Regions from separate parts of the Kitasatospora sp. LaBMicrA B282 genome, predicted to be linked through region 2. Evidence: riboswitches for the same ligand, from Rfam matches in the RefSeq annotation. Region 2 holds a riboswitch; each other region holds the start of a gene.
The links. A riboswitch is a leader RNA that binds a small molecule or an ion and turns the genes downstream of it on or off. The one in region 2 is predicted to bind cobalamin.
Positions count from the first base shown of each region.

Region 1 (7,430 bases), on a different contig from region 2:
GTCCAGCGCCGCCAGCAGGCTGACGACACCGCTGGTGTTCGGCGTGCCGGCCCAGCCGGCGGGCTCGAACCTCGGCCCCCGGGCGTTGCGCGCCCAGAGCGCGCCGCTGCCGGGCAGGGCCATCGCCTTGTGGCCGGAGAAGACCACGAAGTCGACGTCGAGCCGGCCCACGTCCAGCGGCAGGTGACCGATCCCCTGGGCGGCGTCCAGGCAGATCGGCACCCGGGGGCCGACCGCCGCGCGGATCCGGTGCACGTTCATGTCGCCGCCGTAGACGTGGTGCACGTGGGTGGCGGCGACGAAGGCCGTCCGCCCGGTGACCAGCTCGGCGAGCGCGGCCGGATCGTAGTCGTGCGAGCCGGCCTGGTACGGCAGCGCCCGGACGGCGATCCGCGCGCCACGGGCCGCGAGCAGGCGCTGGGCCTCCAGCCACGGCAGCAGGTTGGCCTGGTGGTCGGCGAACGGCACGATGATCTCGTCGCCGTCGGCCAGGTACTCGGTCAGCCAGTCCCGGGCCACGGTGCGCAGGCCCTCGCTGGTGCCGCTGACGAAGTGCACCGCGGAGCCGTCCTCGTGGCCGAAGGCCTGATCGCCGAGGAAGCGGGCGACCCGCTGCCGGGTCTCGGCCAGCAGCGCGGTGGTGCGGTTCGCCCAGGGGTAGCTGCCGCGCCCGGCGTTGGCGTTGGTCGTGGTCAGGTAGGCGTGCACGGCGTCGAGCACCGCCTGCGGCTTCTGCGCGGTGGCCGCGCTGTCCAGGTAGACGAGCTCGGGGTTGGCCACCACGATCGGGAACTGCACCCGCAACGCGTCCTGCCAGTCCCGCAGTTCCTCCAGTTCGCCGCCCATGGTGTCCCCTCCGCTCCGCACTCCTCAGTCCCGCACCAGCGGGGCGCCGGCATCGCGCCACCCGACGATCCCGCCGGCCAGGCTGCGCGCGTCCCGGTGCCCCATCCGGGTCAGCAGGGCCGCGTACGCCGCCGATTTCTCGCCGACCGGGCAGGCCAGCAGGACCGGCTGGGTGCGGCCGAACGGCAGGCCGCCGTGCAGCAGTTCGTCGAACAGCTCGTCGACGATGTTGATCGAGCCCTCGATGTGCAGCGCGGCGTAGGCGAACGGGCCGCGCAGGTCGACCACCAGCGGGCGTTCGGCGGCGATCCACTTGCGGGCCGCCTCCACGTCGAGGTACTTCGCGGCGGCGATCTCGGCCGGGCCGAGGGTGGCGACCGAGTTGGGCCGCGCCGGCCGGCCGAACAGCTCCGGACGACGCGTGCGGAGGTAGCTGAGGTAGCTCTCCACCCGGTCGCAGACGATGAAGACGGCGGTCCGGCGCCGGGTCGACCCGGCCGCCACCCGCCGCAGGTGGCGCACCGCGCCGTAGTACGCCGCGCCGCCGGTCGGCCCGGCCAGGATGCCGCAGCGGCGGATCAGGGTGAGCATGCCGTCGATGGCCTGGTCGGAGGTGACCGACTCGATGCCGTCGTAGGTGGCCGGGTCGAACAGGCCCACCTCGTGCACCTCGTCGATGGTGCGGATGCCCGGGATGAAGTCGGACTTGTCGGCGACCAGGCCGAGCACGTCGAGCCCGGGACCGCTCGCCCGCAGCGCGGCGGCCACGCCGGTGGAGGAGCCGGCGGTGCCCACGCAGGCGATGAAGTGGTCGGGTGCCCGCCCGTCCAGGTCGCGCAGGATCTCCGGGCCGGTCCCGGTCAGGTGCGCCTCGGTGTTGAGCGGGCTGTAGTACTGGTCGGTGTGCAGGTAGCCGCCGTCCGACTCGGCGAGCATCCGGTGCATCCGGGTGAGCGGGTCGTCGGTGTCGGTGGGGTCCAGGCACTCGGCCTGGCCCGGCAGTTCCTCGATCTCGGCACCGAGCAGCAGGAGCAGGTCCTTGATCTCCGGCACCTTCATCCGGTTGGTCACGCTGCGGAACCGCAGCCCGTGCATGCCGGCAATCAACGCGAGGGCCTTGGCCGTGTTGCCGCTGGAGAGTTCCACGATCGTGTCGCCGCGCTCGACGGCGCCGGGCAGCGCCGCGCGGGTCATCTGCCAGGCCGCGCGGTCCTTCACCGACCCGAACGGGTTGAGCAGTTCCAGCTTGGCGTACAGGTCGATGCCGCGCAGGCCGTGCACCTCCGGGCTGATCCGCAGCAGCGGGGTGTCCCCGATGGCCTCGGTGATGCTGTCGTATCTCAACTGCGCTCCCCCGTCCCCTCCATGGGCCAGTACTGATCGTCGAGCCGCCAGCGCCAACTGCCGGCGTCCAGGTAGAGCGCGGCGGTCCGGGCCACGGGCTGGTGCATCGCGTGATGGGCGGTGAAGTCCATGCAGTACCCCGCGGTGTTGGCGAAGGCCAACAGGTCACCGGCGCGCGGCAGCTCGGGCAGGAAGACCAGGCGACGGGTGATCAGATCACCCTCCAGGCAGAGGTTCCCGACCAGGTGGACACCGACCGGGCCCGCCGTCGCCGGCGGGGCCGCCCGTCGGGTGACGAGCAGCGGGTCCATCAGCACCCCGTGCTGTTCCAGACTGATGTCGGCCGCGTTCGCCGCCAGCCGGACCAGCGGCGCACCAGCCCCGGTGCGGCGGACCTCGACCACCCTCGCCAGCACCGCGCCGCACTGGTCGACCAGGGCCCGCCCCGGCTCGATGTGCAGGTCGTACAGGTTCTCCAGCAGCAGCGTGGCCAGCGGGCGGCCCATCGCGGGCGCCAGGCCGGACAGCAGCTCGTCGAGGTACCCCTCGGCGGCGACCGCCCGGTGCGCCGGGTAGAGGGTGAGCGCACCGCGCAGCCGGCCCGCCTCGGCGCGCAGGCCGTAGCCGTGCCCCTGCCAGGTCAGGGCCGGCCGGCTGCCCAGCACGGCGTTGCCCAGCTCGGTGGTGTAGCGCTGCCACTGCTCCTGGTGCGCCAGGTAGTTGACGCCGAACCCGCCGCCGACGTCCACGGCCCGCGGGTCCAGCCCGCGGCGGCGGCACTCGTCCGCCGCTGCGATGCACCCCTCCAGGGCCGCCGCCTTCTCCGGCAGGCCGACGGTGTCGAGGTGGTACGCCACACCGGCGAGGTCGACCGCGTCCCGGTGCCGCTCGACCGCGTCGAGCAGCCCGGCCAGCCCGGCCGCGTCGGTGCCGAACCGGCTCGGCCGGCTCAGCACCTTCGCGCCCGGCGCCCGGAAACCGGACAGGCGCAGCAGGACGGGCACCCGCGGCAGCGCGTGCTTGCGGATGAGCGCGGCCAGTTCGTCCAGCTCGGCCCGGGAGTCCAGGTTGACCGTGGCGCCGACCCGGGCCGCCAGCCAGAGGAACTCGGTGGTCTTGGGGCCGGTCGCCATGATCCGGTCGCCGGTGAAGCCGGCGCCGAGCGCGTGCTGCAGTTCGCCCGTCGAGGCGACGTCGATGCCGGCCTCGGTGGCGGCGAGGCGGCGGACCAGCGCGCTCGAGCGGTTCGCCTTGTGCGCGTAGTGGATCCGCCCCGCCAGGTGGTGGCGCCGGTAGACCGCGCGGAACCGGGTGACGTTCTCGGCCAGTTGCTCGGGGAGCACGATGTTGAGCGGGGAGCCGAGCGCGTCCACCAGCGAGTGCAGCAGCTCGGTCGCCTCCAGGGCCGACCGCAGGCGTGGTTCGAGCCGCGGTTCCAGGTACAGGGGTTCCGGGCTCGGCAGGTCGGGGTACGGCGGGTCGGGATCGGGTGGTGCGGGGTCCGATGGCGGTAACCGTGGTGGCAGGTGCTGCATGGCGACGAGACTCCCCCCGCCTCTCGCGTGTGAACGAGGTGCCCGATCACGGTAATCGCTTCGGGCGTTCGACGACAGGCCACCTGTCGGACACCTCGCACACGGGCCGCTACGCCTACTCCTTCGCTTCCACCACCGCCGCGGCTGCGGGCGCGACTGCCGGCCCCCCGGCCACTGCCGTGACCGGCTTGGGCGTCCAGCGGGCCTCGACCTTGCCGAAGCGCCAGTAGAGCACGGCGACGATCCAGGTCGCCGCGAAGAGCCCGGCGATCGCGAATCCGGCCTTGTTGATGTCGAAGTTCGCCATGAAGTCCCAGAACGGACCGCTCAGGTGCAGCTCGGAGGTGAGCACGCCGAACATCTCGATGGTGCCGATCAGGAAGGCCGCCGCGATCGACAGACCGGTGATGACGAGGTTGTAGTACACCTTGCGGACGGGGTTGGCGAAGGCCCAGCCGTAGGCGAAGTTCATGAAGCAGCCGTCCAGGGTGTCGAACAGCGTCATGCCGCCGGCGAAGAGCAGCGGCAGCGCGAGGACGGCGTAGAACGGCAGGCCGGAGCTGGCGGCGTAGGCGGTCGCGGCGAGCAGCACGACCTCGGTGGCGGTGTCGAACCCGATGCCGAAGATCAGGCCGACGAAGAACATCTGCCAGGTGTGCTTGATCGTGCGCATGAAGCGGCCGAAGAAGCGGTACATCAGCCCGCGCTGCTGGAGCTGGTGCTCCAGCTCCTCCTCGTTGAAGGTGCCCTGGCGCATCGCGCGGAAGACCTTGATGATGCCGGCCAGCACGATCAGGTTGAGCAGGGCGATGAGGTAGAGGAAGCTCGCCGAGGTGACGGTGCCGATGACACCGCCGACGGTCTCGTAGGTGGAGTTCGGGTCGACCATCGCCCCGAAGACGGCCTTGGCCGCGACGGTGATGCCGATGCCGACCACGCAGATGATGGTGGAGTGGCCCAGGGCGAAGAAGAAGCCGGTGCCCAGCGGGCGCTTCTTGTCCGCCATCAGCTTGCGGGTGACGTTGTCGATCGCCGAGATGTGGTCGGCGTCGAAGGCGTGCCGGGCGCCCAGCGTCCACGCGGTGAACGCGACGCCCATGCCGATGCCGAGGCCGTCGTAGTGGAAGTGGTGCGGCAGGACGGCGAAGACGAAGATGCCCCAGCCGAAGCCGTTGAGGGCGAGGATCACCAGGGCCATGATGCCCAGGCGCCCCCACTCCGACGGGTGCAGCGCGTCGCGGATCGATCTGAACCGGGTTGCCGGTGCGGTCAAGGCATCCTCCTCGGGATGCTCGCGGACAGGGCGGCACCCGAGGCGGCCTCGATGGGCCGAGCGGTTCCGTCCTTCCGACGAGGCGGGGAATCCGAGGTGCGGCAGCAGGCGACCGGGCTCGTCCCCGTCGAGGGGCATCACCGTTGCGGGACAGTGCCGGGTTCACACCGGACTTCGCTACTGGCGCACCGTCACAGCTGGCAGCTGCAACCTTGCCAGCCTAGTGAGCCGCTCGAGCCGTCCTCAAGTCCGCCCAGCTCAACACCCCGGGAACTCCCAGTCCACGGTCAGCTTCCGTTCGAGGCGGCGAGCTGATCCCCCAACGACCGGTCCCGGTCGCGGGGTTGCCGTCGCCCTGCGGCGGCGGCAACCCCTCGGCGGCAGGCGGGTTACGGCGCGGTGATGCCCGGGGCGGTGCCGGCGCCGAAGGACCAGCCCTCGTCGGTGCCGGGGGCCGGGGTGTAGCTCGCGGCGCCGAGGTCGCTGTAGGTCCACGAACCACCGGGAGTGGCGTGCCAGTAGGACCAGTAGGCGGTGGCGGGGGCGCCGTTGCACGGGTCGGGCTGGGTGTTGATCGCGCAGATGAAGCCCGGGAAGCGCGGCACGAAGCCGTAGCTGAAGCCGGCACCGGTCAGGGCGGCCAGGCCGTTGGCCGGCGAGCCCTGGGCGCAGCCGGTCTGGACGCCGCCGCCGAGGGCGGTGAAGTCGACCACGACGGTGACCCCGGAGCAGCTGGGGTCGGCGTGCGCGGCGGGTGCGGCGGCGGCCGTGCCGCCGAGCAGCGCGGCGGTGAGGGCGGCCGCGGCGGCGAGCGAGCCGAGCAGGCGGCGGCGCGGGCGGGCGGTGGGCGTGCTGGTGGTCATGACGGCTCTCCTCTGACTGGTCGTCAGTTGCTGGGGCAGGCGAGGGTGGGGGCAGCGGGGTTGGCGCCCTGGGCGCTGAGGTCGACCAGGGCGACGCCGGAGAGGCCGAGCACCGCCTGGGTGGTGGCGCGCACGGCGTTGGCGGCGTTGAAGCCGGTGCTGTCGTAGGCGATGGCGCCCTGGGTGCCGGCGGCGCCGGAGCAGCCGACCTGGAGCTTGTACAGCGCACTCCAGGCCTTCAGGCCGGGCAGCAGCCGGCCCTGGCTGAGCAGCGCCTCGCCGGCCAGGCCGGTGCTGTTGGCGTTGCCGGCCGTGGCGGTACCGGTGGCGAAGCTGCCGTCCGTGCCCTGGTGGGCGGTGAGCCAGTCGAGGCCGGCCGAGGCGGCGGCCGGACGGCCGGTGGCGGCCAGGGCCTGGACGGCCATCGCGGTGGCGTCCGGGTCACTGGTGCAGGTCGGCTGGCCGAACGCGGCCGGGAAGCCGCCGTCGGCGCACGCGCTGCCGGCCAGGAAGTCGGCGGCGCTCGCCGGGGCGCCGCCGGGGGTGCGGTCGAGGGCGATCAGGGCGAGCGACTGGCCGAAGGTGTTGCTGTAGTCGCCGTACTGGGAGTGGTCGGAGAACCGGCCGCTCGGGGTGAGCAGGGCCCGCAGCCGGGTGGGCAGGTCGACGCCGCCGAAGCTGGTCGGGTCGGTGCCGCGCACCTCCGCGGCCAGCAGCAGCTTGGCGGTGGCCCCGGCGTAGGACTCGGTGACGCCGTCGCCGAGGTAGCCGCTGAGGTTGGCGGGCTGGGCCAGCCAGGCGGTGGCCTTGGCGGCGGTCTGGTCGGCGGAGTGCGAGGCGGCGAAGGCGAGGACGGCGTCGATGGTCAGGCCCTGGTCGGGGTAGCCGACGCCGCCGAAGCTGGTCTCCAGGTGGTCGCCGTTCACGAACTGGCGGGACAGCCAGCCGGCGGCCGCGGCGTCGGGGAGCAGGGTGGCGCCGGTCCCGGCGGTGCCGAGCTGCGGGGTTCCGGTGGGGGTGGTGGCACTCGCGGTGGTGACCGGCAGGAACGCGGTGACGGCGAGCGCGGCGGCGCCGAGCAGGGCGGCGGAGCGGCGGGTGACGGGCATGGTGGACCTTTCGGTACGGGGCATGGGTACGGGAAGTACGGGGCAGTTGCTCAGGCCGGCGGGGTGAACCGCACCGGCGCTTCGAAGACGGCCCGCCGGGCGGCCCGCCGGAAGACGGTGAGCACCGCCGGCCCGGCGATCAGCACGCCGAGGAAGGTGGTGACCGCCCGGCCGGTGTCCCAGCCGAGCGAGGTGGTGGCGTCGAAGAGCAGGTAGCGGTGCCACTGTTCGGTGAACGGCAGGCCTGGCAGGTAGGCGATCGAGCTGTGCGGGTCGAGCGAGAAGGGCCAGAAGGAGAGGTTGAGCAGCAGGCCGAACAGGTAGCCCGAGCAGGCGCCGTAACCGGCCAGCAGCAGCAGTTCCCAGCGACCGCGGGCGCGCGGCAGCACCCCGGCGAGCAGGCCGACGAAGGCGCAGCCGAACATCTGGTAGGGCATCCACGGCCCCACTCCCCCGGTGA
Region 1 covers NZ_JBNQTI010000021.1:3,565-10,994, reverse strand. The annotation lists gene ACQRUO_RS08850 (aminotransferase class V-fold PLP-dependent enzyme) at 1-846, opposite strand, end outside; gene ACQRUO_RS08845 (pyridoxal-phosphate dependent enzyme) at 871-2,190, opposite strand; gene ACQRUO_RS08840 (Y4yA family PLP-dependent enzyme) at 2,187-3,725, opposite strand; gene ACQRUO_RS08835 (HoxN/HupN/NixA family nickel/cobalt transporter) at 3,841-4,998, opposite strand; adenosylcobalamin (AdoCbl) riboswitch at 5,058-5,201, opposite strand; gene ACQRUO_RS08830 (flagellar hook-length control protein FliK) at 5,388-5,861, opposite strand; gene ACQRUO_RS08825 (peptidase) at 5,885-6,970, opposite strand; gene ACQRUO_RS08820 (ECF transporter S component) at 7,021-7,430, opposite strand, start outside.
Region 1: another riboswitch for cobalamin. It lies ahead of ACQRUO_RS08835 (HoxN/HupN/NixA family nickel/cobalt transporter); the one in region 2 lies ahead of metE (5-methyltetrahydropteroyltriglutamate--homocysteine S-methyltransferase).

Region 2 (7,430 bases):
GTCGCCGACGCGCACGGCGACATCCAGCGCGGGCTGGAGGTGGTGGAGTTCGCCGCCGGGATCCCACACCTGCTGAAGGGCGAGTTCACCGACAACGCCGGCACCGGCATCGACGTGTACTCGATGCGCCAGCCGCTCGGCGTGGTGGCGGGCATCACCCCGTTCAACTTCCCGGCGATGATCCCGCTCTGGAAGGCGGCCCCCGCGCTGGCCTGCGGCAACGCGTTCGTCCTCAAGCCCTCCGAGCGGGACCCCTCGGTGCCGCTGCGACTCGCCGAGCTCTTCCTCGAGGCGGGCCTGCCGGCGGGCGTGCTCAACGTGGTGAACGGCGACAAGGAAGCGGTGGACACGCTGCTGGAGGACCCGCGGGTCCAGGCGATCGGGTTCGTCGGCTCCACGCCGATCGCCCAGTACGTCTACGCCACGGCCGCCGCCCACGGCAAGCGGGCGCAGTGCTTCGGCGGCGCCAAGAACCACATGATCGTGATGCCGGACGCCGACCTCGACCAGGCGGCCGACGCGCTGATCGGCGCCGGGTACGGATCGGCGGGCGAGCGGTGCATGGCGATCTCGGTCGCCGTGCCGGTGGGGGAGCAGACCGCCGACGCGCTGGTGGCGAAGCTGACCGAGCGGATCGCCGCGCTGAAGGTCGGCCGCTCGGACGACCCGGCGGCGGACTTCGGCCCGCTGGTCACCCGCGAGGCGCGCGACCGGGTCCGCGACTACATCGACCACGGCGTCCGGGAGGGTGCCGAACTCGTCGTCGACGGACGGGGCTTCCAGCTGGCCGGTCACGAGGACGGCTACTTCCTCGGTGCCTCGCTCTTCGACCGGGTGACCCCGGACATGCGGATCTACCGGGAGGAGATCTTCGGTCCGGTGCTCACCGTGGTCCGCGCCGCCGACTACGAGGAGGCGCTGCGCCTGCCCAGCGAGCACGAGTACGGCAACGGCGTGGCGATCTACACCCGGGACGGCGACACCGCCCGCGACTTCGCCCGCCGGGTGAACACCGGGATGATCGGCGTCAACGTGCCGATCCCGGTGCCGATCGCGTACCACACCTTCGGCGGCTGGAAGCGCTCGATGTTCGGCGACCTCAACCAGCACGGTCCGGACTCGATCCGCTTCTACACCCGCACCCGCACCATCACCTCGCGCTGGCCCTCGGGGGTCAAGGAGGGCGCGAGCTTCACCATCCCCACGATGGAGTGAGTCCCGTGCACGATCTGACGCAGGATCAACTCGCCATCAGCGAGACCACCCGCGCCTTCGCCGACGAGTACCTGGCGCCGAACGCGGTCACGTGGGACCGGGAGAAGCACTTTCCGGTGGACGTGCTGCGCAAGGCGGCGCAGGTCGGTCTGGGCGGCGTCTACGTCCGCGAGGACGTCGGCGGCTCCGAACTGGGCCGGCTCGACGGCGTGGTGGCCTTCGAGGCGCTGGCCACCGGCTGCCCCTCGATCGCGGCCTACCTGTCCATCCACAACATGGTCGGCTGGATGATCGACCGCCACGGCACCGAGGAGCAGCGCTCGCGCTGGCTGCCCGCGCTCTGCTCGGCCGAGCACCTGGGCAGCTACTGCCTGACCGAGCCGGGCGCCGGATCGGACGCCGCCGCGCTCGCCACCCGGGCCACCCGGGACGGCGACCACTGGGTGCTGGACGGCGTCAAGCAGTTCATCTCCGGTGCGGGCGCCGCCCAGGTGTACCTGGTCATGGCCCGCACCGGCGGCCCCGGCCCCAAGGGGATCTCCGCCTTCCTGGTCGACCGCGACGATGCGGGCCTCTCCTTCGGCGCCAACGAACAGAAGATGGGCTGGAACGCCCAGCCCACCCGGCAGGTGCTGCTGGACGGGGTCCGGCTGCCCGCCGACCGGCTGCTCGGGGCGGAGGGCGACGGCTTCCGGATCGCCATGGCCGGCCTGAACGGCGGCCGGCTCGGGATCGCCGCCTGCTCGCTCGGCGGCGCCCAGAGCGCCCTGGAGCGCACCACCGCCTACCTCGCCGAGCGCGAGGCCTTCGGGGCCCGGTTGCTGCACTCCCAGGCGATCCAGTTCCGACTGGCCGACATGGCCACCGAGTTGGAGGCCGCACGGGCCCTGCTCTGGCGCGCCGCGGCAGCGCTCGACCGCGGTGACCCGCGGGCCCCGCAGCTCTGTGCGATGGCCAAGCGGCACGCCACCGACACCGGCTTCGCCGTCGCCGACCAGGCCCTGCAACTGCACGGCGGCTACGGCTACCTGGCCGAGTACGGCATCGAGAAGATCGTCCGCGACCTGCGGGTGCACCAGATCCTGGAAGGAACCAACGAGATCATGCGCGTCATCGTCGCCCGCGGACTGATCGGAGCCGCCTGATGACCGACGACGTCCTCATCGAGCGCGACGGCCACCTCGGGCGGATCGTCCTCAACCGGCCCAAGGCGCTCAACGCCCTCACCCACGCCATGGTGCTGCGCATCGCCGCCGCACTGGACGCCTGGGAGCAGGACGACACCGTGGCCACCGTCGTCATCACCGGCGCCGGCGAGCGCGGGCTGTGCGCCGGCGGCGACATCGTCGCCATCCACCAGGCCGCCACCGGCGGGGACCCGGCCGCCGCCGAGGAGTTCTGGCGCGACGAGTACCACCTCAACGCCCGGATCGCCCGCTACCCCAAGCCCTACGTCGCGGTGATGGACGGCATCGTGATGGGCGGCGGGGTCGGCGTCTCGGCGCACGGCAGCGTCCGGATCGTCACCGAGCGCACCAGGATCGCCATGCCGGAGACCGGCATCGGCTTCGTCCCCGACGTCGGTGGCACCTACCTGCTCGCCCTGGCCCCCGGTGAACTCGGCACCCACCTGGCCCTCACCGCCGGCTCGGTCGGTGCGGGCGACGCCCTGCTCTGCGGCCTGGCCGACCACTTCGTCCCCGCCGACCGCCTCCCCGCCCTGCTGACCGACCTGGCCGGGCTCACCGTCCACGAAGCCCTCGCCCGCCACGTCGCCCCAGCCCCGCCCGCACCGCTCGCCGAGCAGCGGGCCTGGCTCGACGAGTGCTACGCCGCCGACACCGTCGAGACGATCCTGGCCCGCCTGCTGGCCTGCGGCGAGACGACCGCCAAGAAGGCGGCCGAGCGGATCACCGCCAACTCGCCCACCGCCGTCAAGGTCGCGCTGACCGCGCTGCGCCGGGCCCGGGCGCTCGGCCCGCTGGAGGCGGTGCTCGACCAGGAGTTCCGCACCTCCTGCGCCGCGCTCGCCACGCCGGACCTGGCGGAGGGCATCCGGGCCCAGGTCATCGACAAGGACCGCAACCCCCGCTGGCAGCCGGCCGCCCTGGCCGACGTCACCGCTGACGAGGTCGCGCGACACTTCGCCCCGCTGGGCGAGCGCGAACTCGGCCTCTGTCCCGCCGCACCCCTGGAGCGCTGGTGAGCCGCACGATCGGATTCGTCGGACTGGGCAACATGGGCGGCCCGATGGCCGCCAACCTGGTCAAGGCCGGGCACCGGGTGACCGGCTACGACCTGGCGCCGCAGGCCCGCGAGCGGGCGGCCGCCGCCGGGGTGGCGATCGCCGCCTCGGCCGTGGCGGCGGTCGCCGGGGCCGAGGTGGTGATCACCATGCTGCCGGCCGGGCGGCACGTGCTGGAGACCTACGACGTGCTGACCGCCGCCGCGCGCGGAGCGCTCTTCGTGGACTGCTCCACGATCGCCGTCGGGGACGCGCGGATCGCCGCCGACCTGGCCCGCACGGCCGGGCACCGGGCCGTCGACGCCCCGGTCTCCGGGGGCGTGGCCGGCGCCGAGGCCGCCGGCCTCACCTTCATGGTCGGCGCGGCGGACGGCGACTTCGCCGAGGTCGAGCCGCTGCTGGCCGCGATGGGCCGCCGGGTCGTGCACTGCGGCGGGTCCGGGGCCGGACAGGCCGCGAAGATCTGCAACAACATGATCCTCGGCATCTCGATGATCGCGGTGAGCGAGGCCTTCGTGCTGGGCGAGAGCCTCGGGCTGAGCAACCAGGCGCTGTTCGACGTGGCCGCCAACGCCTCCGGGCAGTGCTGGGCGCTGACCAGCAACTGCCCGGTCCCCGGCCCGGTTCCGGCCAGCCCCGCCAACCACGACTACCGGGCCGGCTTCGCCGCCGCCCTGATGGCCAAGGACCTGGGCCTGGCCGCCGACGCCGCCACCGCCACCGCCGTCCCGGCCGAACTCGGCCGCCGGGCCGCCGAGCTGTACGCCGCCTTCGCCGCGGGCGAGGGCGCCGGGCTCGACTTCTCGGCCATCATCAACACCCTGCGGAAGGACCAGGCATGACCTACGAGACGATCCGCGTCGAGCGCCGCGAGCGGGTGGGGCTGATCACGCTCGACCGCCCGAAGGCCCTGAACGCCCTCAACACCCAGCTGATGAACGAGGTCGTCGCGGCCGCCGAGGAGTTCGACCGGGATCCGGTGATCGGCGCGCTGGTGGTCACCGGCTCCGAGAAGGCCTTCGCCGCGGGCGCCGACATCAAGGAGATGCAGTCCCTCGGCTTCGTCGACGCCTACCTCGGCGACTGGTTCGCCGCCTGGGACCGGTTCGGCGCGCTGCGCAAGCCGGTCGTCGCGGCGGTGGCCGGCTACGCGCTCGGCGGCGGCTGCGAGCTGGCGATGCTCTGCGACGTGCTGCTGGCCGCGGACACCGCGAAGTTCGGCCAGCCGGAGATCAAGCTCGGGGTGATCCCCGGGATCGGCGGCTCGCAGCGGCTGACCCGGGCGATCGGCAAGGCCAAGGCGATGGAGCTGTGCCTGACCGGCCGGATGATGGACGCCGAGGAGGCCGAGCGGGCCGGCCTGGTCTCCCGGATCGTCCCTGCGGCCGAGCTGGTCGAGGAGGCGCTGGCGGTGGCCGGGACGATCGCCGCGATGTCCACCCCGGCGGCGATCATGATGAAGGAGAGCGTCAACCGCGCCTTCGAGACCACCCTCGCCGAGGGTGTCCGCTTCGAGCGCCGGCTCTTCCACGCCACCTTCGCCACCGCCGACCAGAAGGAGGGCATGGCCGCGTTCACCGAGAAGCGCGCGCCGAAGTTCCAGGACCGCTGACTGCTGACCGCCGCGGCCGTCCGCCGCCGGGTGCCCCCGCGCACCCGGCGGCGTCTCAATCCGTGGACGGTCCCCGGACGGCGGTGTCCCGGACGCCCGATTGCGTCTAGGCTGGCCGGGCAGCTGGTTCGCCCTGTCCGCCAGACAGGAGCGTCGTAAGAGGGAACCCGGTGACGCCTTTCAAACGGCCAGTCCGGGACTGCCCCGCAGCGGTGAGTGGGAACGACCGCCGTCATACGCACTGGGTCCGGGAGCCGGGTCTGGGAAGCGACGGCCAGTAGGTGACCGCCCTGAACCAGGGTGGCCGCGCCCGCGAGTCCGAAGACCTGCCCGTTGCCCGCACGCGACCGTTCGCGCGCGGAGTCCCGGTGACCTCGTGGGCGGGTCGGTGGAGCCAGCAGGCGGAGCGGCAGCTGCCCCCGCCCGGTTCGTCACCCCTTCGCGCCCTCGTCCCGTCCCCGGGTACTTGAGGATCCAGACTCGCGAAGGAGAGTCCCTTGACCACGAAGTCCGCAGCCGCGGCCACCCGGGGCACCGTCCACGGCTACCCCCGCCAGGGCCAGGGCCGGGAGTTGAAGAAGGCGATCGAGGGCTACTGGAAGGGCACGGTCACCGCCGAGGCCCTGCAGAGCACCGCCGCCGGGCTGCGCCGCGAGCGGTGGCAGCAGCTCGCCGACGCCGGCATCGACGAGGTCCCCACCGGTGACTTCTCGCTCTACGACCACGTGCTCGACACCTCCGTCGCGCTCGGCGCCATCCCGGCCCGTCACCGGGCCGCCGTCGCGGCCGACCCGCTCGACCGGTACTTCGCGATGGCCCGCGGTACCCAGCAGGTCGCGCCACTCGAGATGACCAAGTGGTTCGACACCAACTACCACTACCTGGTCCCCGAACTCGGCCCCGGCACCGTCTTCGCCGCCGACTCCGGCAAGCAGGTCGCGGAACTGCGCGAGGCGCTGGCCCTGGGGCACGCCGCCCGTCCGGTGCTGCTCGGCCCGGTCACCTTCCTGCTGCTGGCCAAGCCCGCCCCGGGTGTCGCGGCCGCCTTCCAGCCGCTCACCCTGCTGGACCGGCTGCTGCCCGTCTACGCCGAGCTCCTCGCCGATCTGCGGGCGGCGGGTGCCGACTGGGTGCAGTTGGACGAGCCCGCGCTGGTCCAGGACCGCACCCCCGCGGAGCTGAACGCCGCGGCCCGCGCCTACCGCGAGCTCGGTGCGCTGACCGATCGTCCCAAGCTGCTGGTCGCCTCCTACTTCGACCGGCTTGGCGAGGCGCTGCCGGTCCTGGCCAAGGCGCCGATCGAGGGCCTGGCCCTCGACTTCACCGGCCCGGCCGCCGGCAACCTGGCCGACCTCGCCGCCGTCGGTGGCCTGCCCGGCAAGCGGCTGGTCGCCGGCGTGATCGACGGGCGCAACGTCTGGATCAACGACCTGGGGAAGTCGCTGGCCACCCTGGCCACCCTGCTCGGCCTGGCCGACCGGGTCGACGTCGCCCCCTCCTGCTCGCTGCTGCACGTCCCGCTCGACGCCACCGCCGAGCGCGACCTGGACCCGCAGCTCGCCCGCTGGCTCGCCTTCGCCCGCCAGAAGGCGGGGGAGACCGCGCTGCTGGCCCGCGCGCTGCGCGAGGGAACCGGCGCGGTGACCGCCGAACTCGCCGCCAACCGCGCCGACCTGGCCTCCCGTGCCGCCTCGCCGATCACCCGTGACCCGGCGGTGCGGGCCCGTACCGCAGCCGTCACCGAGGCCGACGGGCGCCGCCCGCAGGCGTACCCCGAGCGGGCCGAGGCCCAGCGGGCCCGGCTCGGCCTTCCGCTGCTGCCCACCACCACGATCGGCTCCTTCCCGCAGACCACGGAACTGCGCACCGCCCGCGCCGACCTGACGGCAGGACGGATCGATGCCACCGGCTACCGCGAGCGCATCGAGGCCGAGGTGCGCGAGGTGATCGCCTACCAGGAGAAGGCCGGCCTGGACGTGCTGGTGCACGGCGAGCCCGAACGCAACGACATGGTCCAGTACTTCGCCGAGCAGCTCACCGGTTACCTGGCGACCCGGCACGGCTGGGTGCAGTCCTACGGCACCCGCTACGTGCGCCCACCGGTGCTGGCCGGCGACATCTCCCGCCCGCACCCGATGACCGTCGACTGGTACGGCTACGCCCAGGGACTGACGGACCGTCCGGTGAAGGGCATGCTCACCGGCCCGGTCACCATGCTCGCCTGGTCCTTCGTCCGCGACGACCAGCCGCTCGCCGAGACCGCCCGCCAGGTCGCCCTCGCCCTGCGCGAGGAGGTCGTGGACCTGGAGGCCGCCGGCGCCGCCGTGATCCAGGTCGACGAGCCCGCCCTGCGCGAGA
Region 2 covers NZ_JBNQTI010000004.1:20,561-27,990, reverse strand. The annotation lists gene ACQRUO_RS02005 (CoA-acylating methylmalonate-semialdehyde dehydrogenase) at 1-1,215, shown strand, start outside; gene ACQRUO_RS02000 (acyl-CoA dehydrogenase family protein) at 1,212-2,360, shown strand; gene ACQRUO_RS01995 (enoyl-CoA hydratase/isomerase family protein) at 2,360-3,421, shown strand; gene mmsB (3-hydroxyisobutyrate dehydrogenase) at 3,418-4,302, shown strand; gene ACQRUO_RS01985 (enoyl-CoA hydratase) at 4,299-5,072, shown strand; cobalamin riboswitch at 5,180-5,420, shown strand; gene metE (5-methyltetrahydropteroyltriglutamate--homocysteine S-methyltransferase) at 5,570-7,430, shown strand, end outside.

Region 3 (7,430 bases), on a different contig from region 2:
GGATCGTTCGCACCGGTGTAGTGGAAGTCGTCGAAGAGGACCCCGGCGGGCGGATCGGGCAGCGCCGCCGCCGGGCTGACCGGGGCCGCGGGACGGCTCGGGGCGGCGGTGGGAGCCGCCGGCGCCGCGGAGGCCGGCAGGCCCCCGGCCACCGGCGCCGGATGAGCGGACTTCGCCGACCCCAAGAACGGGTAAAGCGCGATTCCACCGCCGACCAGCACACCCACCAGGGCCAGCATTCCGAGCACGGTCCACGCACGACGAGGGGAGTTGCGACGTGCGCGGCTCACGATGGCTCCTTGACGGGACAGCAGGACGAAAGGGTGCTTCCGGGACGCGCCGACCGGAGTGACACGCGGCACGGATCGCATTCCGGGGCGGCAGTTCGCGGTCATCCTAGCCCCACGTCACGGCCCATCTGCGGCCCGCCCACCGCCCGTTCGCCACCGAACGACAAGCCATTCCGAAACCTTCGCGCTGCCCTCGCCGCCCCCGGGGTTCCCCTTGTCCACTCTCGTCCCGCCCTTTCGAGAATCTCCCCTCTGTCCGAATTGTCGACGTTGACGGCAGTTGCCGGAAACCTTTCCTGTGCCCTTCGCAACATTCGACGGAACGGGCCGGAGAACGGTCGGAAGCCGCGTCAGCCGTGGGGTACGGTGCCCTCGGACACGCACAAGGACGACACACTGTGTAGGTCCAGTAATGTCATCCTTGGCGGGGGAGAGGGACCTTGTCCGGCAGTACTGTCAGCCGTTCGCGTACGGCTGGGTCCGGCGCGCCACGCAGCCGGCACCGGCGCGGCCGGGTGGCCCTCGGCCCGCTCCACGACGGCCTCCACTACGACACGGTGGCCCTGGTACCGGCCCGCAACGAGGAGATCGGCGTCTTCACCGCGCTGCGCTCCCTGGCGTCCCAGAGCCGGCGCCCGGACCTGGTCATCGTGGTGGTGAACAACTCCACCGACCGCACCGAGACGTTCGCGCGGCAGTTCGCCGCGGATCCCAACGCGCCGCTCACCGTGGTGCTGAACCTCCCGGACAACCCGCACAAGAAGGCGGGCGCGCTCAACCACGGCATCGACTGGCTGCGGCAGTCGGTGGGCGGCCGGCTGGCCGGCAAGGTCGGGCACGTCCTGGTCATGGACGCCGACACCGACCTGCACGTCAAGTTCATCGAGCGGGCGCGCAACGTCATCGCCTCCGACCCCGAGCTCGGCGGCGTCAGCGCGGCCTGCCTGGGCCGGACCGACCTGTGGCAGACCCCGTGGCAGCGCTACCTGCTCGGGATGCAGATCATCGAGTACGGCCGCGCCGCCAACGCGCGTTACCGCAGCGACGTCCACACGATGTCGGGCGCCGGGTCGTTCTACCGGGGCGAGGCGCTGCAGAGCGTCCTGGACTGGCGGAACGAGGTGTTCTGGGAGGACCACCGCAACCTGGTCGAGGACTACGAGACCACGCTGACGCTCAAGGAGTCCGGCTGGAAGGTCACGGCCAACCAGCTCTGCATCGCCTACACCGACCTGATGCCCACCCTGCGCGAGCTGGTCCAGCAGCGCGAGCGGTGGGGACGCGGCACGGTGGACGCGCTGCGCAGCCGCGGCTGGACCAAGTTCACCTGGCACTCGATCAGCACCATGATCCTCGGGATGCTCGGCTCGGTGTACGTCCTCGGCTGGGGCTCGACCCAACTGGTCAAGGCGGCGCGGCACGGCCTGGCCCAGCAGCCGCTGTTCTGGGTGCTCATCGCCTTCTGGATCGTCTATCCGGCGCTCCGGGTCCGCAACCTGGGGTGGAAGGCGATGCTCGTCGAAGCGCTGCTGCTGCCCGAGCTCGTCTACACGGTGGTGCGGACCTACTGGCTGACCACGTCCGTCGTGAAGTCCTACGCGACGCGCGTCTCTTCGTGGAAGTGAATCGGGAACGGCAGTGAACTCTCTCAAGGGCCTGGGGATCTGTGCGCTCCTCGCCGGCGTCGCCTTCGCACTGACCAGGGTGGCGGACCCGTCGCGGCTGTTCCTGGGCATCAGCGTCTCGATCATCGGGGTCTCGCTGACCACCTACGCGGCCTCGATCAAGCGCCGCCGCCGCGACCGCCGCGCCGCCGGGGAGTGAGGCGGGCCGACTGGCCCGGCACCCCGCCGACCCCCGGCCGGCCGACTGGCCGCGCGTCAGAGCCGTCGTACAGGCCCGACCCGCACTAGCGTCGGCGGGAGACGAGCGACGAGCGAGGGGGTGGCCATGCCCGAGGAGACCACGGAGCGCGACCGGCTGACGGTGCCGCAGGGGCTGGCCGCGCTCTCGCTCGACGCACTCGCCTCGGTGGCGTACGGCCCCGAGGCGATCGTGCTGGTGCTGGCCGTCGCCGGCAGCCACGGGCTCGGCTTCACACTGCCGGTGACCATCGCCATCACCGTGCTGCTGGCCGCGCTGACCTTCTCCTACCGCCAGGTGATCGCCGCCTTCCCGAACGGCGGCGGCGCCTACGCGGTGGCCAAGGCACACCTGGGCCGCCGGGTCAGCCTGGTCGCCGCGGCCTCGCTGATCATCGACTACGTGCTGAACGTGGCGGTCTCGGTCTCGGCCGGCGTGGCCGCGCTCACCTCGGCGTTCCCGAGCCTCTACCCCGACCGGGTGGTGCTCTGCGTCGTGGTGCTGGCGCTGATCACCGCGGTGAACCTGTACGGGGTCGCCGAGTCCGCCAAGGTGCTGATCCCGCCGACGGTGATCTTCGTGGTGGCGATCTACACGGTGATCGTGATCGGCCTGCTGCGCCCGCACCCGGTCACCGCGCCGACCCACGTGGGTGCCGCCACCCAGAGCGTGGGCCTCCTGCTGCTGCTCAAGGCCTTCGCCTCCGGCTGCGCGGCGCTGACCGGGGTGGAGGCGATCGCCAACGCGGTGCCGACCTTCCGCACCCCGCGGGTGCAGCGGGCGCAGCACACCGAGATCGCGCTCGGCGCGCTGCTCGGCAGCATGCTGATCGGCCTCTCGGTGCTGATCGGCCGCTTCCACGTCGCCCCGAACCCCACCAAGACCGTGCTCGCCCAGCTCACCGACGCCTCGCTCGGGCACAACGCCGGGTTCTACGTCGTCCAGTTCGCCACCGTGGCGCTGCTCGCGCTGGCGGCCAACACCTCGTTCGGCGGCATGCCGGTGCTGACCTCGCTGCTGGCCCGTGACCACCACGTGCCGCACGTCTTCGCGTTGCGGGCCGACCGGCAGGTCTACCGGCACGGGGTGCTGGTGCTGGCCGGGGCGGCGCTGGTGCTGCTGGTCGGGGCGCGGGGCGACACCCAGGCGCTGGTGCCGGTCTTCGCGATCGGCGTCTTCATCGGCTTCACCATCTCCCAGGTGGGGATGGTCCGGCACTGGCGGCTGGAGCGCGGCCCCGGCTGGCGGGGTCGGGCGGTGCTGAACGGGCTGGGCGCGGTGCTGACCGCGGCGGCCACGGTGATCGAGCTGATCGCCAAGTTCGGCGAGGGCGGCTGGCTGGTCTTCCTCGCGGTCGCGGTGCTGGTCACCCTCTTCGAGTCGATCCACCGCAGCTACGCGCGGATCGGGCGGGCCCTGCACATCGGCGAGGTGCCGGGCCCGCCGGTGCAGGAGCACTCGCTGGTGGTGGTGCCGGTGGGGGCGGTGAACCGGCTCACCCAGGAGGCGCTGGGCACCGCGCTCTCGCTGGGCGACGAGGTGCGCGCGGTGACCGTGGTGCACCCCGAGGAGGAGGGCGCGCCGGACGCCGACGCGATGCTGGAGGCCTGGCAGCGGTGGCACCCGGACGTCCCGCTGACCGTGCTGTCCAGCCGGTCGCGCTCGCTCACCCGGCCGATCGTGGACCACCTGCAGGAGCTGGCCGCGGCCAAGGAGCACGACCGGCTGGTGGTGCTGATCCCCGAGATGCACCTGCCGCACCCCTGGCAGCGGCTGCTGCAGAACCAGCGCGGGGTGATCCTGGACCGGGCGATCCGCCAGCACACCGACGCGGTGATCTGCCGGCTGCGGTTCCGGATCGAGGTCCCGCGCTAGCTGCACCCGCCCGAGCGGGGCACCGTCAAGCGTCGGCGGCGTCGCGCTTGGGCCAGCGCTGCTCCACCTTCGCCAGCCGCCAGTACGCCAGCGCGCAGGCCCAGACCACCACGAACAGGCCGACGATGACGAACCCGACGTTGTTCAGGTCGATGCCGGAGATCCAGTTGGTCACCGGGTCGCTGAGGTCCAGCTGGTCGTGCAGCACGCCGATGAGCTCGATGGTGCCGATCAGGAAGGCGACGGCGATCGAGAGCCCGGTGATGGTGAGGTTGTAGTAGACCTTGCGGGTCGGGTTGGAGAACGCCCAGTGGTAGGCGAAGTTCATGAAGGTGCCGTCGAGGGTGTCGAACAGGCTCATCCCGGAGGCGAACAGCAGCGGCAGGCAGAGGATCGCGTACCAGGGCAGGCCCGCCGCGGCGCCGGAGCCGGCCATGGCCAGCAGCACCACCTCGGTGGCGGTGTCGAAGCCGAGGCCGAACAGCAGCCCGATCGGGAACATCTGGCCGGGGCGGGTGATGGACTTGGTCAGCCGGCCGAGGATGCGGTTCAGGAAGCCGCGGTTGTCCAGGTGCTTCTCCAGCTCGTGCTCGTCGAACTGGCCGGCCCGCATGTCCTTGAAGACCCGGTAGATCCCGGCCAGCGACACCAGGTTGAGCGCGGCGATCAGGTACAGGAAGCCACCGGAGACGCTGGTGGACACCACGCCCAGCAGCTGCTTGGTGCTGGAGGTGTCGCTGGTCAGCGTGGTGGCGATGTGCGCACCGGCGGCGACCAGGCCGGCCAGCAGGCAGACGATGGTGGAGTGGCCGAGGGCGAACCAGAAGCCGACCGAGACCGGTCGCTTGCCGTCCGCCATCAGCTTGCGGGTGGTGTTGTCGATCGCCGCGATGTGGTCGGCGTCGAAGGCGTGCCGCATGCCCAGGGTGTAGGTGGTGACGCCGAGTCCGAGGCCGAACACCTGGGTGCCGACGGCGTAGTGGTGCGGGGCGACCATGGTGATCAGGACGCCGAAGGCGACGATGTGCATCGCGGCGATGACCGCGATCAGGCCGCCGGTGCGTATCCAGTCCTTCCTCTCCCACCGCAACGACGTGGCGGTGGTACTCGCGGGGGACTTCAGCACAGCGGTTTCGGGCAGGGTCATCCTGGGACAGCCTCTCCAGCACCTCGTGGACAGTTACTCGTCATGCGGTGCCGTGGCCGGTCTCCTGGCTGACAGGTCGAACGTCCGAACGTGCCCGGCCTTCCCAGGCGCACGCGGCGCCCAGTGGCCGCCCACCGCGCGGGGCGGTGGGTGTGGCGGTTCGGACTTCCTGATCACAGTGGCGAGGGCCGCTCCGGACTCCTGCGTCGAACGCGTCCAACGCGTCCGACCCAGCGCACCGGTCTTCCCGAGCACCACGGCGGGGGACACCGTAGGGCCCGGGCGGTGATCACCACAAGCCTGCGCAGGTACGCAGGTGTCGCAGGTCACAGCCGGGGCCGGCGGGTTTTGGACAGCAGTGGCGCCCGAGGCGAAGATGGGGCCATGCACCTGGTACCGGAGGAGCGCGCGCACCGGCGCCCCATCGACGAGCACACGGTCTGCGCGGCCGTCGCCGGCATCGGCGACCCGAGCGACGTGCGCAGTTGGGCCGCCCGCTTCGCCCTGCTCGCCGAGCCCGGGCGGCTCGCGGTGCTGCTGGCGGTGCACCGGGCCGGGCCGATCGCCGTCTCGGACCTGGCGATCGCCACCGGCATCAGCGAGACCGCGGTCTCCCAGACGCTGCGCATCCTGCGCACCTCGGGCACCGTGACGGCGGCCAAGGACGGGCGGGTGGTGCGCTACCGGCTGGCCGACCCGGCGGTGGCCGCCCTGCTCGACCCGATCCCCGCGCTGCCGCACACGGAGTGAGCAGAGTGCCCGGCCAGGTGGGCTGAGGCCCGCTCAGCGTGTGGTTGCCCGCCTCGGTGACCCGAGGTGCACTGAGCGGGCCCTCGGTGGCCCAAGGCCCGCTCAGCGCGGCGGGGCGCCGGTGCTGGCCCGCAGCACCACCCGGGCCGGCAGCCGCAACCGGGCCGGGGCGACCCCCGGCGGCGGGTCGGCCAGGGCCAGCCGGACCGCCTCGCTCCCCAACTGCTCCAGCGGCAGCCGCACCGTGGTCAGCGCGGGCACCAGGTCGGCGGCCGACGGCAGGTCCTCGAACCCCGCCACCGAGATCCGCCCCGGCACCGGCACCCCGCGCTCACGCAGTTCCGCCAGCACCCCCGTCGCACAGAGGTCGGCGAGGGCCAGCACGCAGCTCGGCCACCGCTCGACCGGCCGGCCGTCCAGCAGGTCGGCGATCGCCCGCCGACCGCCGGCCCTGGTCGGCTCGGCGTGCCGGACGTCCTGCGGTCCCAGCCCGATCCCCGCCTCCGTCAGCGCCGAGCGCACCCCCGCCAGCCGGTCCGCCGACACCCGGTACCGGCGCGGGCCGGCGATCACCGCGAACCGGCGGTGCCCGAGACCCGCCATCGTGCGGGCCAGCGCGGCAGCGCCGGCCTCGCTCTCCGGCAGCACGCAGGCGTGCTCCGCCCCCTGCTCGGTGATGCCCGCGACCCGGCCCCCGTCGGCCCGGTAGGCGGCCAGCGCCGCGTCGATCGCGCGGGCCGCGGCCGGGTCGGTGAACGCGGACCCGGCCAGCACGACGGCCCGCACCCGCTGGCCGCGCAACGCCAGGATGCCGCGCAGTTGGGCGTCCGGGTCGCCGTCGGTCTCCACCAGCAGCGGCAGCAGTCCGGCGGCGGCGGCCGCGCCGGACACCCCGCGGGCGATCGCCGCACCGGCCGGGTCGCCGATGTCGGGCAGCAGCAGGCCGACGTGCGCCGTGGTCGACCGGGCCAGCGCCTGGGCGGCCGCGTTCGGCAGGTACCCGAGCTCCGCGGCGCTGGCCCGCACCCGGTCCGCCAGCTCCTGGCCCACCGCCCGGGCCGAGCCGTTCAGCGCCCGCGACGCCGTCGCCGGCGACACCCCGGCGTGCCGCGCGACCTCGCTCAGCGTGACGCCCACGGTGCCCCGTGCCCTTCCGCGCGGCGCAGGCCGCCGGTCAGCGTAGACCAGCCCTTGTGCAGCAGTCCGCGGGCCTGCAGCCGGAGCATGTCGAGCCTGCGCGGCTCGTTGTAGAGGACGAAGTCGTCGTACCGGTGCACCCCGCGCCGCCCGGCGACCGCCCGGGCCGCGTCGCGCACCGCCACCAACTGAGCCACCGTCAGCTCCGGCGCCCGCTCGTCGGGCTGGTAGCTGGCACCGATCGGGTACTCGGCGCCCGGCCGGCTGCCCAGCTCGACGTGGCAGCCGAGCACGTGGGTGACCGGCCGGGTCCCGGTGAACTCGACCAACCGGTCCAGCGTGGCCAGGAAGGCGGGGAAGTCCGGGGC
Region 3 covers NZ_JBNQTI010000023.1:31,585-39,014, forward strand. The annotation lists gene ACQRUO_RS09515 (glycoside hydrolase family 16 protein) at 1-290, opposite strand, end outside; gene ACQRUO_RS09520 (glycosyltransferase) at 731-1,915, shown strand; gene ACQRUO_RS09525 (hypothetical protein) at 1,929-2,114, shown strand; gene ACQRUO_RS09530 (APC family permease) at 2,241-4,028, shown strand; gene ACQRUO_RS09535 (HoxN/HupN/NixA family nickel/cobalt transporter) at 4,054-5,175, opposite strand; cobalamin riboswitch at 5,213-5,449, opposite strand; gene ACQRUO_RS09540 (ArsR/SmtB family transcription factor) at 5,560-5,925, shown strand; gene ACQRUO_RS09545 (LacI family DNA-binding transcriptional regulator) at 6,028-7,062, opposite strand; gene ACQRUO_RS09550 (MBL fold metallo-hydrolase) at 7,047-7,430, opposite strand, start outside.
Region 3: another riboswitch for cobalamin. It lies ahead of ACQRUO_RS09535 (HoxN/HupN/NixA family nickel/cobalt transporter); the one in region 2 lies ahead of metE (5-methyltetrahydropteroyltriglutamate--homocysteine S-methyltransferase).

Region 4 (7,430 bases), on a different contig from region 2:
GCGGCGATCAGTTCGCCCATGTCGTGCACCGCGCGCAGCGCCTCCGCCGAGCGCTCCACGACCGGCACCAGGCCGAGGTGGCGGGAGGGCGTGGCCACGGCCGCGGTGCGGCGCACCGCGCCCAGGACCGGGACGCCCGAGCCCTCGGCCAGGGCCTCGCGCAGCAGGTCCTCGTGGCGGTCGGAGGCGACCCGGTTGAGGATCACCCCGGCGAGTCGCACCTCGGGGTCCCAGGAGGCGAAGCCGTGCACCAGCGCCGCCACCGAGCGGGACTGCGCCGAGCCGTCGACGACCAGCACCACCGGGGCCCGCAGCAGCTTGGCGACCTGGGCGGTGGAGGCCAGTTCGCCGCGCCCGGAGGCGCCGTCGAACATGCCCATCACGCCCTCGACCACGGCCAGGTCGGCACCGGCCGCGCCGTGCTTCAGCAGCGGGGCGATCAGCTCGGGCCCGCACATGAAGGCGTCCAGGTTGCGGCCGGGGCGGCCGGTGGCCAGGCCGTGGTAGCCGGGGTCGATGTAGTCGGGCCCGACCTTGTGCGGGGAGACCTTGAGGCCGCGCGCGGTGAGCGCGGCCATCAGGCCGGTGGCGACGGTGGTCTTGCCGGCGCCCGAGGAGGGCGCGGCGATGACGACCCGGGGGAGGTGCGACACAGCGGAGGTTCCTACCACTCGATCCCGCGCTGGCCCTTGCGGCCGGCGTCCATCGGGTGCTTCACCTTGGTCATCTCGGTGACCAGGTCGGCCAGTTCGAGCAGCGGCTCGGGCGCGTAGCGGCCGGTGATCACCACGTGCTGGTTGCCGGGGCGGTTCCGCAGCACCTCGACCACCTCGGCCACGTCGACCCAGCCCCAGTGCATCGGATAGGTGAACTCGTCGAGCACGTACAGCCGGTAGGTCTCGGCAGCCAGGTCGCGCTTGACCTGCTCCCAGCCCTCCTTGGCGGCCTCCTCGCTGGAGTCCAGATCCCGCTGCACCCAGGACCAGCCCTCGCCCATCTTGTGCCAGACGACGCTGCCGCCCTCGCCGGAGGCGCCCAGCACCTTCAGCGCGTTCTCCTCGCCCACCTTCCACTTGGCGGACTTGACGAACTGGAACACCCCGATCGGCCAGCCCTGGTTCCAGGCCCGCAGCGCCATCCCGAAGGCGGCGGTGGACTTGCCCTTGCCGGGGCCGGTGTGCACGGCGGTGATCGGCTGGGTGCGGCGCTGACGGGTGGTCAGGCCGTCGTCGGGGACGACCTCGGGCTTGCCCTGCGGCATCAGGTCACGCTGCCTTTCGCGAGGAGGGGGAGGGGGAGAGCGATCGGTGCGCGTGCACCAGGGCGGCGACGCCCTCGGCGCGCAGCTCGTCCAGGGTGACGGCGGTGGCGTTCAGCCGGGTGGCCAGGGTGCGGGCCAGGCCGAGCCGGACCGGGCCCGACTCGCAGTCCAGCACCACGGCCGCGGTGCCCTGGGCGGCCAGCAGGCCGGCGGCCCGCTCGGCGTCGGCGAGTGCGGCCCGGCCGCCGGTGGCCCGGCCGTCGGTGACCAGCACCAGCAGCGGCCGGCGCAGCGGGTCGCGCAGTCGCTCGATCCGCAGCACCTCGTGGGCCCGCAGCAGTCCGGCGGCCAGCGGGGTGCGACCGCCGGTGGGCAGCCGGTCCAGCCGGGCGGCGCCGACCTCGACCGAGGAGGTGGGCGGCAGGGCCAGTTCGGCCCCGGCACCGCGGAAGGTGATCATGCCGATCTTGTCCCGGCGCTGGTAGGCGTCCATCAGCAGCGAGAGCACCGCGCCCTTGACCGCGGTCATCCGCTGCCGGGCCGCCATCGACCCGGAGGCGTCCACCACGAAGAGCACCAGGTTGGCCTCGCGCCCCCGGCGCACCTGCTCGCGCAGGTCGTCGCCGCGCAGCAGCAGGGCCCGCCCGCTGCGGCCGCGGGCCACCTGGTGCGGTGCGGCGGCCTGCAGGGTGGCGGACAGGTGCAGCCGGGTCAGCCGGCCCTGGGGGCGGCGGGCCCGGATGGTGTGCCCGCTCTCGGTCTCGGCGGGGGAGCGGCGGCCCTGGGCGCCCCGGCCGGTGCCCGGCACCCGGAAGAGCCGGGTGCGGTACGGGTCGCCGGCCGCCACCGGAGCCGACTCGCGGGCCGGGCCGGGGGCGGGGCGGGGCAGCGCGGGGGCGGGCTCGGCGTCGGCGGCCGTGTCGGCGGTGGTGTCGGGGGTGGCGGCGGGCGGCTCGGCACGGTCGGGGGCGGGGGCGCCGCCGCCGTTCGGGCCGTCCGGGCCGCCGTCGGGTCCGTCGCCCGGCCCGCCGTCGTCCGGGGAGTCGGGCGAGTCCGGGGAGTCGGGCGAGTCCGGCGCCTCCGGCGGCTCGGGCTCCGCCTCGGGCTCCGGGTCGCGGTGCTCGCGCAGCGCCCGCTCCAGCTGCTCCTCGTCCAGCCCGGGCGCGTCGAACGGGTTGCGCCGCCGGCGGTGCGGCAGCGCCAGCCGGGCGGCCTGCCGCACGTCGTCCTCGGTGACCGCGGTCCGCCCGGACCAGGCGGCCAGCGCGACCGCGGTGCGGGCCATCACGATGTCCGCGCGCAGCCCGTCCACCTCGAACGAGGCGCAGACCGCGGTGATCTGACGCAGCGCCGCGTCGCCCAACCGCACCTCGGGCAGCAGCGCGCGGGCGGTGGTGATCCGCGCGGCCAGCTCGCGCTCGGCGTCCGCGTAAGCGGCGGCGAAGCCGGTCGGGTCGGCGTCGAAGGCGAGCCGGCGGCGCACCACCTCGGCCCGCTCCACCGGGTCCCGGGTGGCGGCGATCTCCACGGTGAGCCCGAACCGGTCCAGCAGCTGCGGCCGCAGCTCGCCCTCCTCCGGGTTCATCGTGCCGACCAGCAGGAAGCGGGCCGCATGCCGCACCGAGACGCCCTCGCGCTCCACGTAGCTGCGGCCCATCGCGGCGGCGTCCAGCAGCAGGTCCACCACGTGGTCCTGGAGCAGGTTGACCTCGTCGATGTAGAGCACGCCGCGGTGCGCCCGGGCCAGCAGGCCCGGCTCGTACGCCTTGACGCCCTCGGCCAGCGCCCGCTCCAGGTCCAGCGAGCCGACGATCCGGTCCTCGGTGACGCCGACCGGCAGCTCGACCAGACTGGCAGGCCGCTCGGCGGCGGCGCCGGGGTGCGGTCCGTCCGGGCACTGCGGGTCCGGGGCGGTGGGGTCGCAGGCGAACCGGCAGTCGGCGACCACCGCGATCGACGGCAGCAGCCCGGCCAGCGCGCGCACCATGGTCGACTTGGCGGTGCCCTTCTCGCCGCGCACCAGCACCCCGCCGACGGACGGCGAGACCGCGTTGAGCAGCAGGCCGAGCCGCAGGTCCGCCATCCCGACGATCGCGGTAAACGGGTATCGGATGTCGGTCACAGGCGGTCACCCTCCATTGCGCGCGCCGCAGGCGCTCCCGGCGGGACGAACGGCAGCGCGCCGCCCGGTCCGCCCTCGATCAGCCGCCACAGTGCGTCCGTGTCGGAGTGCTCCTCGATCAGATCCCCCAGCCGGTCCAGCCGCTCCTCCCGGGCGGCCGCGAAGCAGGTGTCCGGGGCCGGTACGAAGGCCCGGCCGGCCAGCGCCGCGACCTCGCGCAGGAAGGCCCGGCGGAAGCCGTCGTTCTCCAGCGCACCGTGCCAGGTGGTCCCCCAGACGGACCCCTCTCGGCAGCCGTCGAGGCTCCGTCCTTCGTCATCGGAGATGAACCTGTCCCCGCCGTCCACCGTCACCACGCCGTGGTGGATCTCGTACCCCTCGACCCGCTCGCCGTAGGCCTCGCCCACCGGCCGGCCGAGCACCTTCTCCCGTCCGAAGACCACCTCGGTGGGCAGCAGCCCCAGCCCGGGCACCTCGCCGGCGCCGGACTCCACCTCGTCGGTGATCCGCCGCCCGAGCATCTGGTAGCCGCCGCAGACGCCGAGCACCGGGCGCCCGGCCGCGGCCCGCTCGCGCAGCGCCGGCTCCAGGCCGCGCTCGCGCAGCCAGGCCAGGTCGGCCACGGTGGCCCGGGTGCCGGGCAGCACCACCAGGTCGGCGTCGGCCAGCTCCTCGGGGCGGGTGGCCCAGCGGACCAGCACCCCGGGCTCCTGGGCCAGCGCGTCCAGGTCGGTGAAGTTGGACAGCCGCGGGAAGCGCAGCACCGCCACCCGCAGCACGTCCGCGCCGACCGGGCCCGCCGAGGCCCGGTCCACCACGCTCGCCAGGTCCAGCGAGTCCTCGGCGTCCAGCCAGAGCCCGGACAGCATCGGCAGGGTGCCGAGCACCGGACGGCCGGTCAGCTCGTGCAGCATGTCCAGGCCGGGCTTCAGCAGCCGGGCGTCGCCGCGGAACTTGTTCACCAGCCAGCCGGCCACCAGCGCCTGGTCCTCGGCGCAGAGCAGCGCCAGGGTGCCGAACATCGCGGCGAACACCCCGCCGCGGTCGATGTCGCCGACCACCACCACCGGCAGCCCGGCGGCCCGGGCCAGGCCCATGTTGGCGATGTCCCCGTCGCGCAGGTTGATCTCGGCCGGCGAGCCGGCGCCCTCGCAGACCACCACGTCGAACCGGCGGCGCAGGTCGGCCAGGCACTCCAGCGAGCGCTCCAACAGGTAGGGCTTGCGCTGCCGGTAGTCCAGCGCGCCGACCTCGGCGATCGGCCTGCCGAGCAGCACCACCTGGCTGCGGCCGTCCGCGCCGGGCTTGAGCAGCACCGGGTTCATCGCCGCCTCCGGCTCGACCCGGGCGGCCTGCGCCTGCATCACCTGGGCCCGGCCGATCTCGGCGCCGTCCAGGGTGACCATCGAGTTGAGCGACATGTTCTGCGCCTTGAACGGCGCCACCTTGACGCCCCGGCGGACCAGCCAGCGGCAGATGCCGGCGGTCACCACGCTCTTCCCGGCGTCCGAGGTGGTCCCGGCCACCAACAACGCGTTGCTCACGTGCGTCCCCTCCGCGACAGCGACAGCACGGCGGTCCGCACCGCCACCGTGGTCCCCAGTGCCAGCAGCCCGACCCGGCGGGAGAGCCGGCAGGCGCGTTCGATGTCGGTCACCGCGACCGGGCGCAGCTCGGCGCCCAGCACCGGGCGGTGCTCGGTGCGCTCCCCATACTGCAGGGTGCCGCCGAGCCGCACCCCGAGCGCGCCGGCGAAGGAGGACTCGGCCTGGCCCGCGTTCGGACTGGGGTGCGCGGAGCCGTCCCGGCGCCAGACCCGCCAGGCCCGGTCGCGCTGCTCGGCGGCGGCCACGGTGAGCAGCGCGGTCAGCCGGGCGCCCGGCCAGCCGGCCACGTCGTCCAGGCGGGCCGCCGCCCAGCCGAACCGGCGGTAGCGCGGGGACTTGTGACCAACCATCGCGTCCAGGGTGTTGACCGCGCGGAAGGCCAGCAGCCCGGGCGCGCCCGCGACCGCACCCCAGACCAGGGCGTTGACCACGGCGTCGGCGGTGTTCTCGGCCACCGACTCGACCACCGCGCGGGCGATCTGCTGCTCGTCCAGCGCGCTCGGGTCGCGCCCGCACAGGTGCGGCAGCCGGCGGCGGGCGGCGGCCAGGTCGCCGGCCTGCAGCGCGGCGCCGACCGTGCGGGCCTCGCGGACCAGCGAACTGCCGCCGAGCACGCTGAAGGTGGCACCGGCGGTCAGCAGGGCGGTGCCCGCGGCCCGTTCGCGGCCGAGCAGTCGGGTGAGTCCGTGGGCGCCGGCGGCGACCGCGCCCACGCTCAGCGCGGTGTGCAGGGCGCCCGCGCCCCGGTGGTCGCGCCACAGCGTGCGCTCCAGGCGGCCGGCGGCCCGGCCGAAGAGTGCCACCGGGTGGCCGCGTTCGGGGTCGCCGAACCGGGCGTCGGCGGCGTAGCCGGCCAGGGCGCCCACGGCGTACGGCAGCGCGCGGTGGAGTACCCCCGCCATCTGTTGCGTGTCCTCACTCAGGGTCCGCGCCCTGGATCGACGTGACCGGCGGCGAGAGTCTCCTGGCTCCCCGGGTGGTTGACGCACGCCCGGGCCTTCCCGCGGCCCTGTGACGGACCGCCGTGACCGTGTGTCGGGCGTGCTCCCGGTGACAGTGGCGGGACCGCGCCGGATTCGCACCGGCTTCCTCTCCTTGCCTCCGTTCGGCCCAAGGATCCCATCACGCCCGCGAAGCGGGAGTCAACCAGGTCACCGGCCGTCTTGCTCACACGAGGTCACCGGCGGTCGCCCGGGGTCACACCAGCGGGCCGCGGGCCGGAAGCGTGAGGACCTCCGATCCCCGGTGCAGGTCGTGGGGGCCGCGCTGGTGATTCGTCCAAGGGCGGCAGACGGCCCAGAACCCGGCTTCGTGCGTTCAGCGGCTGGGGGCCCGGCGGCCCCGGCCCTAGCGTCGGCGCATGCGAAGAAGCCGGCCGCCGGCCCCCACCCCGGTCCCGTTCTCCCCGCACGCCGCGCGCGAGCACCGGGTCCTGCTCGGCCTGACCACCGACCAGGTGGCCCACGCGCTGGCCGCGCACGGGGTGCGACTGCTGCCCACCCACGTGGCCGGCTGGGAGAACGGCGAGATCCGCCCCACCGAGGACGAGCTGATCGCCCTCGGCCGGGCGCTCTGGTGCCCGGCGGCCGAACTGATGGGCACCACCCCGGTCGCCCTGCGCGACTTCCGGGTGGCCCGGGAACTGACCCAGCAGCAGGCCGCGAGCCGGATCGGCATGGGCCTGCGCGGCTACGCCGCCGCCGAGCTGAGCGGGCGCTGGACCGGCGACCCGGAACAGAGCGCCGCCCTCTGCGAGGCGCTCGAGGTGAGCCTGCGCGACCTGGTCCGGCTGCAGGGCGCGGACGCCGAACTGGAGCAGCGGGTGCGCCAGTGCCTGGACGGCCGCTGGCAGGCCCAGCTGAAGCCGGTGTCCCGCCTCCTCCCGGTGCCCGCGGACACCCTGGCCGGGGTGCTCGCGGCCCTGCAGAACGAGCGCCAGGCCACCAGCGGCCACTGGGGCACCGGCAACTGGGGCGGCCCCGCACCCGCCACGGGCCAGGCGACGGAGGCGGGGGCGTCCCCGGTCGACCGCTTCTGGTCCCTGCTGGCCCGGCGCTACCGGGGCGCGCTGAAGGTCTGAGGCGGGCGTGGGCGGGGATCCCGCTGGGGCGGCCGGCGTGGCGGGCCAGGTGTAGGTGAGGCAGGTGAGCTGCCGCTGCCCGGACGGCGGCGCTGCGGTGGCCGGGTGGGCGGGGGCGGGGTGGACTGGGACGGTCGTCTCCGAATCCCAGACACCGAATCCCAGACACCGAATCCCAGACACCGAATCCCGGTCACCACCGTGGGGAGAGCCATGCGTTGGGGAACCGCCGCCGTCGCGGCCACCGCCGTCGCCGCCGCCGCGGGTGCGGCCGTCCTGCTGATCGGGCGCCGGGTCTCCGACCTGAGCCTGCGCCCCGAGCTCGCCGAGAGCGGGGCGCCGGTGGGCGAGCCCGCGCTG
Region 4 covers NZ_JBNQTI010000071.1:3,224-10,653, reverse strand. The annotation lists gene ACQRUO_RS20695 (cobyrinate a,c-diamide synthase) at 1-653, opposite strand, end outside; gene cobO (cob(I)yrinic acid a,c-diamide adenosyltransferase) at 665-1,261, opposite strand; gene ACQRUO_RS20685 (putative cobaltochelatase) at 1,266-3,344, opposite strand; gene ACQRUO_RS20680 (cobyric acid synthase) at 3,380-4,927, opposite strand; gene ACQRUO_RS20675 (cobalamin biosynthesis protein) at 4,924-5,892, opposite strand; cobalamin riboswitch at 5,949-6,081, opposite strand; gene ACQRUO_RS20670 (helix-turn-helix domain-containing protein) at 6,351-7,070, shown strand; gene ACQRUO_RS20665 (alpha/beta hydrolase family protein) at 7,284-7,430, shown strand, end outside.
Region 4: another riboswitch for cobalamin. It lies ahead of ACQRUO_RS20675 (cobalamin biosynthesis protein); the one in region 2 lies ahead of metE (5-methyltetrahydropteroyltriglutamate--homocysteine S-methyltransferase).